DNA from 3 places in the Zoogloea sp. genome. Region 1 is predicted to be linked to each of the others. Evidence: predicted binding sites of a transcription regulator. Region 1 holds the regulator's gene; each other region holds the start of a gene.

The links. Region 1 encodes sigma-54, which starts transcription at its own class of promoters, with help from an activator protein. Its sites were predicted from a motif close to TGGCACGCTTNCTGCTNA; they were not measured.
Region 2: ACE3RX_RS13055 (ammonium transporter) is a predicted target of sigma-54. The motif match lies at 1,148-1,165, and genes of this name have one in related genera.
Region 3: glnA (type I glutamate--ammonia ligase) is a predicted target of sigma-54. The motif match lies at 2,011-2,028, and genes of this name have one in related genera.

What each region holds. Positions count from the first base shown of each region.
Region 1 covers NZ_JAYSDK010000007.1:104,139-107,399, reverse strand. Annotated here, with positions in the region: gene recX (recombination regulator RecX) at 1-396, shown strand, start outside; gene lptB (LPS export ABC transporter ATP-binding protein) at 383-1,105, shown strand; gene ACE3RX_RS06335 (RNA polymerase factor sigma-54) at 1,121-2,581, shown strand; gene hpf (ribosome hibernation-promoting factor, HPF/YfiA family) at 2,598-2,921, shown strand; gene ptsN (PTS IIA-like nitrogen regulatory protein PtsN) at 3,081-3,261, shown strand, end outside.
Region 2 covers NZ_JAYSDK010000019.1:87,071-90,331, forward strand. Annotated here, with positions in the region: gene ACE3RX_RS13050 (ferredoxin--NADP reductase) at 79-858, shown strand; gene ACE3RX_RS13055 (ammonium transporter) at 1,194-2,396, shown strand; gene ACE3RX_RS13060 (FUSC family membrane protein) at 2,622-3,261, shown strand, end outside.
Region 3 covers NZ_JAYSDK010000012.1:97,635-100,895, forward strand. Annotated here, with positions in the region: gene ACE3RX_RS09640 (DUF4124 domain-containing protein) at 1-364, opposite strand, end outside; gene glnA (type I glutamate--ammonia ligase) at 521-1,930, opposite strand; gene ACE3RX_RS09650 (cation diffusion facilitator family transporter) at 2,128-3,261, opposite strand, start outside.

The DNA of each region.
Region 1 (3,261 bases):
TCCCGCATGGAGCTGGCACGTAAGCTCGGCGCACTCGGCAGCCCCGAGGAGGTCGATGCCGAGCTCGACCGCCTCGTGGACCTTGGCCTGCTGTCCGACGCCCGCTTCGCCGATGCCTATGTGCGCGCGAAGGCCAGCCGCTTCGGCGCCGCCCGCCTGAAACTGGAACTGAGCCGCCGTGGCGTGTCCGCCGAACTGATCGGCGACGCAATCGAGGAAAACACCACAGACAGCGAACTCGAACGCGCGCGCGACATCCACCGCCGAAAGTTCGCCACGCCGCCCGCAGACGCGCGAGAATGGGCACGGCAGGCGAGATTTCTTCAAGGTCGCGGCTTTTCCACCGAAATCATTCGTAGAGTCCTGAAAGAACAACCCGGCGATGAGCCTGCTTAAAGTCAGCAACCTGCGCAAGAAGTACAAGGCCCGCACGGTCGTTCACGACGTTTCCTTCAACGTCGGCAGCGGCGAGGTAGTGGGTTTGCTCGGCCCCAATGGCGCAGGCAAGACCACCTGCTTCTACATGATCGTCGGCCTGGTGGCCGCCGACGGCGGCGAGATCACCCTCGACGACGAGGTGCTGACCCATCGGCCCATCCACCAGCGCGCGCGCCTCGGGCTGTCCTACCTGCCGCAGGAGATGAGCGTCTTCCGCAAGCTGACGGTAGCCGAGAACATCCAGGCTGTACTTGAGCTGCAGAACCTTTCCAAGCCGCAGATCGCCAGCCGCCTCGACGAGCTGCTGAACGAACTGGGCATCGATCACCTGCGCGACAGCACTGCGATCTCCCTGTCCGGCGGCGAACGCCGGCGCTGCGAAATCGCCCGCGCGCTGGCCACTGACCCACGCCTGATCCTGCTGGATGAACCCTTCGCCGGCGTCGATCCGATCGCCGTCATCGACATCCAGAAGATCATCCGCTTCCTGAAGGACAAGGGGATCGGTGTGTTGATCACCGACCACAACGTCCGTGAAACCCTTGGCATCTGCGACCGTGCCTTCATCATCAACGCCGGCGAAGTGCTGGCCAGTGGCCGCCCGGACGAGATCGTTCATAACGAACAGGTCCGCCAGGTGTACCTTGGCGAGCACTTCAGGCTCTGAGGCCCGATACGACTCATGAAGCCCAGCCTCCAGCTCAAACTCTCCCAGCATCTCGCGCTGACGCCCCAGCTGCAGCAATCCATCAAGCTGCTGCAGCTGTCGACCCTCGAACTCAACCAGGAGATCGAGAAGATCCTCCTGGAGAACCCCATGCTCGAGCGGGAAGAGCCCGAGGGTGACCTCGGCTCGAGCCGCGTCGAGGCACCCGGCCCGCTGGCGCCGGCCGGCAGCGAGGCCGCCCACGAACGCGAGCAGGAGCAATCCCGCGAGGCTGAGCGGGAACGCGAGCCGGATCACGATTTCGACAACGGCGGCGAAGCTGGCGAATGGGCTGCGGCTGGCAGCGGCGGACAACGCGACGACGACGACGAGACCGACTTTCAGGAATTCCAGGCTGCCGTGCCGTCCCTGCGCGACCACCTCGACGCCCAGGTCGCTCTCACGCCCCTGTCCGACCGGGACCGGGCCCTGGTGCGTTTCCTCATCGAGGCACTCGACGACGACGGCTACCTCAGCCAGGACTTGGCCGATCTGCTGCCGCTGCTCCCGCCCGAACTGGAAATCGAGCTCGACGACCTCAAGATCGCTCTCCGCCAGATCCAGAGCCTTGACCCAGCCGGCATTGGCGCCCAAGACGTGGGCCAGTGCCTGGCCCTGCAACTGCACACCCTGCCCACCAGCGAAGCCCGCGACCTCGCCATCGCCATCGTCAGCGAACATCTCGAACTGTTGGCCGCCCGCGACTTCCTGAAGATCAAGCGCGCACTGCGCTGCAGCGACGACACCCTGCGCGAGGCGCATGCCCTGATCCTCGGCCTCAACCCGCGCCCCGGCGCCCAGTTCTCCCAGGCCGATACTCGCTACGTGGTACCCGACGTGGTGGTCCGCAAGCAGCGCAGCAACTGGGTCGTCAGCCTCAACCCGGATGCGATGCCGCGCCTGCGCATCAACCAGCTGTACGCCCAGATCCTGCGCGACAACCGCGGCGCCAGCGGCTCCCTGTCGAGCCACCTGCAGGAAGCGCGCTGGCTGATCAAGAACGTGCAGCAGCGTTTCGACACCATCCAGCGAGTTTCGCAAGCGATCGTTGACCGCCAGCGCCAGTTCTTCGATTATGGCGATGTGGCAATGCGTCCGCTTACCCTGCGGGAAATTGCCGAACAGCTGGATCTACACGAATCCACCGTTTCGCGAGTGACCACCCAAAAGTACATGGCCACGCCGCGGGGCATTTTCGAATTCAAGTATTTTTTCGGCAGTCACGTTGCCACCGACAGCGGTGGGGCTGCTTCCTCGACGGCGATTCGGGCGCTGATTCGCCAGCTCGTGGGGGCGGAAGACAAGAAGAAGCCCTTGTCCGACGCGAAGATTGCCGAGTTGTTGGGCCAGCAGGGTATCGTCGTGGCACGTCGGACAATTGCAAAATACCGCGAGTCCCTCGATATTCCGCCGGTCAGTCTGCGCAAAACCATCTGACAGAAAGGTAGCAACCATGAACCTCAACATCACGGGGCATCACGTCGAAGTTACGCCGGCCATCCGCGAGTACGTCACGACCAAGCTCGATCGCGTAATCCGCCACTTCGACAACGTCACCAGCGTCGGCGTGATCCTCTCGGTGGAAAAGCTGCGTCAGAAGGCCGAAGTCACCGTGCACGTGCGCGGCAAGGACATCTACGTCGAGAACGAAGATGCCGACATGTACGCAGCCATCGACGGGCTGATCGACAAGCTCGACCGTCAGGTCCTGAAGTACAAGGACAAGACCAGCGACCACGGTCACGACTCCCTGAAGCAGCACCTCGCCGAGTCCTGATTCCCGGCGCTAAGTAATACGCTTTTCCCCGGGACCGTTGTGGCTATAATGCGCCCCAATTGACACAACGGCCCCGGCGGCCCTCGCCTCCGGATCTTCCTGAATCGCCTTTCACCGGCAACCTGTGTCGGCCCGCTCCGCACACGGGAGAGTCCTCGCATGAACCTCATCGCCAAACTTTTGCCGCCGACCAATGTGGTCGTCGGACTCGAGGCGAGCAGCAAGAAGCGTGCTTTCGAGCAAGCCGGCCTGCTGTTCGAGAACAACCACGGCATCGGCCGCAGCACCGTCTTTGACAGCCTGTTTGCCCGCGAGAAGCTCGGCTCCACCGGCCTTGGCC
Region 2 (3,261 bases), on a different contig from region 1:
CGAACCGGAGTCCGGCGAATGAACTCGCCCCCACAGGAAACAGGCCCCGGAAGAGGCCTCATAAGAGAGGTATGCACGATGGACGCTCCCAACGACAAGTTCCACCCGGCCCGCATCCTCTGGCTACACCGCTGGAGCCCCCGCCTGCTGTCCTTCCGGCTCAGTCGGGAGCCGGGTTTCCGCTTCGTGCCGGGGCAATTCGCACGCCTCGGCTTGCACCAGGCCAACGGGGTACCGGTGTGGCGGGCCTATTCGATGGCGTCGGCAACCTGGGACGACTACCTGGAGTTCTACTCGATCATCGTGCCGGACGGCGCCTTCACCTCCCGCCTGGCGCAGATGCAGGTCGGCGACGAGTTGATGATGGAGCGCCAGCCCTTTGGCTTCTTCACCACCAACCGCTTTGCCGACGGACGTGATCTTTGGATGCTAGGCACCGGTACCGGGCTGGCACCTTATCTCGCGATCCTGCAGGACGAGACCACCTGGACGCGCTTCGAGCGCCTGATCCTGGTGCATGGCGCGCGCAATGCCGATGACCTCGCCTACCGGGCGGAAATCGCCTCCCTGCGGGACCACCCGCTGTGGGCCGAGCACGGGCACAAGCTGGTATACCAGCCGGTCGCCACCCGCGACGACTCAGTTTCCGGCGCACTCCATGCACGCATCCCGGCTCTGCTGCAGAGCGGTGAGCTGGAGGCCCGGCTCGGCATCCCTCTGACTCTCGCCGACTCCCGCATCATGATCTGCGGCAGCCCGAGCATGGTGCATGACACGCACAAGACCCTGCTGGGGCGCGGCTTCCGCCTCAGCCGGCTGAGCGCGCCGGCGCAGATTGCGGTGGAGAACGCCTGGTAGGCCGGACATCGACGCTCCCGTGGAAGCGTCATTTTGTAGGGGCGAATTCATTCGCCCAAGGTGCTTATTTGAGCTCCGAGGGCGAATGAATTCGCCCCTACAGCAATCCCCCACTGCCTCCTCACAGTAATTCTCCACCACGCCCCCCCCAACCGCGGCTTGTGGAATCCATCTCGAAGATGCATTAATTTGGTGCGCAAACCATCAACTTGCACGATCATGGTGCCAAACCATACCTTACCCTGATGGCAAGCCCTTCATTCATCAGGGGTTTTCACTAAAATTGAGCTGGCACAGCACCTGCTTGGTGCCTCGCTTCATTTTCGGAGCCCAAAATGGAGCAAATCAGTAACACCAGCAACGTTCTCTTCGTGCTGCTAGGCGCCATCATGGTGCTTGCGATGCATGCCGGCTTCGCCTTCCTGGAAGTCGGCACGGTGCGCAAGAAGAATCAGGTCAATGCGCTGGTCAAGATCCTTACCGACTTCGGCGTATCCGCCGTCGCCTACTTCTTCATCGGCTACACGGTGGCCTACGGGGTCAACTTCTTCTCCAGCGCTGAAGTGCTGGCGCAGAAGAGCGGCTACGAGATGGTCAAGTTCTTCTTCCTGCTGACCTTCGCCGCCGCCATCCCGGCCATCATCTCCGGCGGCATCGCCGAGCGTGCCAAATTCCACCCCCAGAGCGTCGCCACCTTCCTGCTGGTCGGCTTCGTCTATCCCTTCTTCGAGGGCATCGCCTGGAACGACAACCTCGGCATCCAGCCGTGGCTGGAAGCGGCCTTCGGCGCCAAGTTCCATGACTTCGCCGGCTCGGTCGTGGTGCATGCGGTCGGCGGCTGGATCGCGCTGCCCGCCGTGCTGCTGCTCGGAGCACGCCGTGGCCGCTACACCAAGGACGGCAACGTCTCCGCCCACCCGCCTTCCAACATCCCCTTCCTGGCCCTCGGCGCGTGGATCCTCACCGTCGGCTGGTTCGGCTTCAACGTGATGTCTGCCCAGACCCTCGACAAGGTCAGCGGCCTGGTCGCCCTCAACTCCCTGATGGCGATGGTCGGCGGCACGCTGGCGGCAATGGTCCTCGGCAAGAACGACCCGGGCTTCATCCACAACGGCCCGCTGGCCGGTCTGGTCGCCGTATGTGCGGGCTCCGACCTGATGCACCCGATCGGTGCGCTGGCCACCGGCCTGATCGCCGGTGTGCTGTTCGTACAGCTGTTCACCATTACCCAGAACCGCTGGAAGATCGACGACGTGCTCGGCGTGTGGCCGCTGCATGGCCTGTGCGGCGCCTGGGGTGGCATCGCAGCGGGCATCTTCGGGGCCAAGGCGCTGGGCGGCATCGGTGGGATCAGCATCGTGTCGCAGTTGATCGGCACCGCCGGCGGCATCGTCGTCGCCGCAGCGGGCGGTACCATCGTCTATGGCGCACTGAAGTCCATCGTCGGCATCCGCCTGGATGCGGAGGAAGAATTCGACGGCGCCGACCTGACGATCCACAAGATCACCGCGACGCCGGACCGGGAAACGCACTGGTAAGCGATATAGCAAGAAACGTCACGGAAAGCCGGCTTTGCCGGCTTTTTTCATGGAAGCGCCGCGGGGGAAATCGGAAGCATGTGGGAGCGAACTCATTCGCCCCCACAGCCCCCCACAGCATTCCCTATCCCCCCCCTCAGAAGTCGCCACCTTGCCTCGTCCCGCTCCTGCGACTTAACCTCTGCCTGCCATCGACCCTCTTGCCGGAGGCCCAGCATAGGCACCATGCAGACCCTTTCCCGCATCGACCGCTCCCTGCGGGCCGCCCGGCGCATCGCGCTGAGCCATTACGTGGCCAGCGGCCTGGTGGCGGCGCTCGGCATGTTGCTGATTTCCGGTGTCATGCACTTCTACTTCGGCGCGTTCGCCGCGGCGGCGGCATCGGTGGGCGTGGCCATCGTGATTCCGCCGGACCAGCCTGCTCCCCAGCGCGGCAAGTTCTGGCAGCTGCTGCCGGCCGCGTTGATCGGCCTGCCGCTGTTCCTCGCCGTCCAGGCCCTGCACAACGCGCCGGTGCTGCTCGGCCTGCTGCTGGTGCCGGCCAGCTTCATCGCCTTCCTGGCCGGCGCCTGGGGCAAGCGCGGGCTACCGATCTCCATTTCGATAATGTTCGCGCTGGTGCTGTCGATGGCTGTGCCGGTGCAGGGCGGCACCGGCAGCATCGCAACGACCGGCCTGTACTGCACCATCGGCAGCGCGGGCTACCTGGTGTTCGCCAGCCTGGCCAACTCAGCCCTCAACGCCCGCTACCGGATCCAGATGCTGGCCGACGTGCTCTTTGCGCTGGCGGGCCTGATGCGCTGCCAGGCACGGCAATTCTCTGCCCTGTCCCAGCCGTCGGATGCCGCCCCGCTGATCGGCGAGC
Region 3 (3,261 bases), on a different contig from region 1:
TGGCGTCCTGTTCGGCGAGTTGCCGGCTGGCCGCCTCGAGCGCACCTTGTTCCGAATTCAGCTCATCCTCCAGGATGCGGCGACGATCCGTGTCCCGCGCTTTCTGCGTTCCCGCATCCACCCGCGGAAAACCCGCCGAGCCGCCAGCAGCCCCGCCGGACGACGCAGCAGCAGCCGCCGGACGCGCAGCCCCGGGCACCGACGACACGGCCTGGTCACGGGCAAGCACGCTGCACCCTTTCGAGGAGGTCTTGCTGTTGGTATAGGTCACATGCCCCGCTTCATCGACGCACTTGTAGATGTCGGCATGCACCAGCGGCGAACACAGCAGTGCAGCCAATACCAGGGTTGTTCGAGGGCTCATCATTGGCACAGGTGAAAACCGGAAGCGGGAGCTAGTTTAGGGGCCGGACAGGACAAATACAAACTCCTGACCCGGAAACGAAAAAGGACGGGAGCAATCCCGTCCTTCTTCAACGCAGCGACCGGTCAGCACGCTGACCGGCCTGATCCGGAAGGATCAGATGGCGTAGTACATCTCGAACTCGACCGGGTGCACTTCGACGCGCAGACGGTTCACTTCTTCGCTCTTGAGGGCGATGAAGGAGTCGATGAAGTCATTGCTGAACACACCACCGCGGGTCAGGAACTCGCGATCCTTGTCCAGTGCTTCCAGGGCCTGTTCGAGGCTGGAGCAGACGGTCGGGATGAGCGCATCTTCTTCCGGCGGCAGGTCGTACAGGTTCTTGTCGGCGGGATCACCCGGGTGGATCTTGTTCTGGATGCCGTCGAGGCCGGCCATCATCAGCGCGGCGAAGCACAGGTAGGGGTTCGCGCCCGGATCCGGGAAACGGGTCTCGATACGACGAGCCTTTTCGCTGTTGACGAACGGGATCCGGATGGAAGCGGAACGGTTCTTGGCGGAGTAAGCCAGCTTGACCGGAGCTTCGTAATGCGGAACCAGACGCTTGTAGGAGTTGGTCAGCGGGTTGGTGATCGCGTTCAGGGCACGGGCGTGCTTGATGATGCCGCCGATGTAGTACAGGGCGGTCTCGGACAGACCGGCGTAGCCGTTGCCAGCGAACAGGTTCTTGCCGTCCTTCCAGATGGACTGGTGCACGTGCATGCCGGAACCGTTGTCACCAACGATGGGCTTCGGCATGAAAGTCGCGGTCTTGCCGTACTGGTGAGCGACGTTCTGGACGATGTACTTGGTGATCTGGGTCTGGTCGGCACGACGCACCAGGGTGTTGAACTTGGTGCCGATTTCGTTCTGACCAGCGGTCGCCACTTCGTGGTGATGCACTTCAACCGGCACGCCGCAGGCCTCAAGAGCCAGACACATGGCGGCACGCATGTCGTTGAAGGAATCAACCGGGGGAACCGGGAAGTAGCCACCCTTCACAGCGGGACGGTAGCCGGTGTTGCCACCTTCGAACTTCTCGTCGGACGACCAGGCGCCTTCTTCGGAGAAGATCTTGTGGTAGGCGCCGGACATGCCGACCTTCCACTCGACGGAGTCGAAGATGAAGAATTCGGGTTCGGGGCCGAAGAAGGCGGTATCACCAATACCGGAGGACTTCAGGTAAGCCTCGGCGCGATTGGCGATGGAGCGCGGATCGCGGTCGTAGCCCTTGCCGTCGGCCGGATCGATCACGTCACAGGTCAGGACCAGGGTGGTCTCGTCGAAGAACGGGTCAATGTAGGCGGTGTTGGGATCCGGCATCAGCAGCATGTCGGAGGCCTGGATACCCTTCCAGCCCGCGATGGAGGAACCGTCAAAGGCATGACCGCTTTCGAACTTGTCTTCATCGAAAGCACTGATGGGCACGCCGACGTGCTGTTCCTTGCCCTTGGTGTCGGTGAAGCGGAAGTCAACAAACTTGACTTCGTTCTCCTGGACGATCTTCATGACGTCTTGCGGGGTCATATAACTCACTCCTAACGGGTTGAAGCTGCTGCGCAGTGGATAAAGGTCAATTATTACGACAATTCAGTCGGCGAAACCAACAAGCAGCAAGCGTGCCAGTACGCGAATGAAAACACTTCATTGTGCCACAAGGCTAATGCGCAGGGCTCTTAAAAAAACTCGCACCATAAAGGTGCATAAATACAAACAAGGCACCATTATGGTGCAATTTTACAAAGTAGAGCGATCCGCCCCCAGTGGGACGATGCACCATTGCAGTAATCCCGCAGCCGCTGCTGCAGGCACGCCAGCCGATCAGCGTCCGCACACCACTCAAAAGGCAGATAGACCTCGGCCTCAACCCGCTCGCCAACATAGTGGAAGACAGCTGGCGCAGCCTGCGGCACATCGCCGAGCAAGGTTTCCAGTTCGTTAACCAGCACCTCGCGGCCGGGCAGCGTGCGCCCCGCTGCAGCGATCTGGTCTTCCTCGGTATCCACATGTACAAGCACGTCGAGCACGTCAGGATGGCGGCTGCGCACCCGGTAACGGGCAAGTTCGGCGATCCGGTGCCCTTCCGATACGCTGATCCGGGCATCCACCCGCACATGGGCGTCCACCAGCACCCGGTGAGCCATGCGGCGGGTGCGCAATTCATGTACGTCGATCACGCCGGGCGTTTCGGTCACCGTCGCACGGATCTTGGCCACCTCGTCTGGCGGCACACCGGTATCGATGAGCTCCCGCAACGCCTCATAACCGAGCATCGCCCCCATACGCAGAATCATGAACCCCACCAGCGCCGCACCGAGAGGCTCGAGAAACCGGTAGCCGAGCAGACTGCCGCCGATGCCCACCGCCACCACCAACGACGAGGCCGCATCCGCCCGCGCATGCCAGGCATTGGCCACCAGCATCGGCGAACGCAGGCGCTGGGCCACCGCCAGCATGTAGCGGAACAGGCCCTCCTTGCCAGCCAGCGTCAGCAAGGCCATCCACAAGGCCATCGGATGCAGCTCTGGCAAGGCGTCCAGGGTTTGCAGGCGGCCGGCGGCGGTCAGCAAGAAGCCGGCACCGACGCCCGCCAGCACCAGGCCCAGCACCAGCGAAGCGGCCGTCTCGTAGCGCCCGTGACCATAGGGGTGAAGTTCATCAGCGGGGCTCGCCCCATGGCGGCTGGCGAACATGACCAGAAAGTCGCCGAGGAGGTCGGACAGCGTATGCATGCCGTCGGCAACCAGGCTCTGGGCATGTGAGATCAGGCCGACGGTGATCTGCAGCACCGTCAACACGACATTGACGGCCACGCTGACCCAGGTTGCTGACTGTGCCTTGCGGGCGCGCTCGGCATC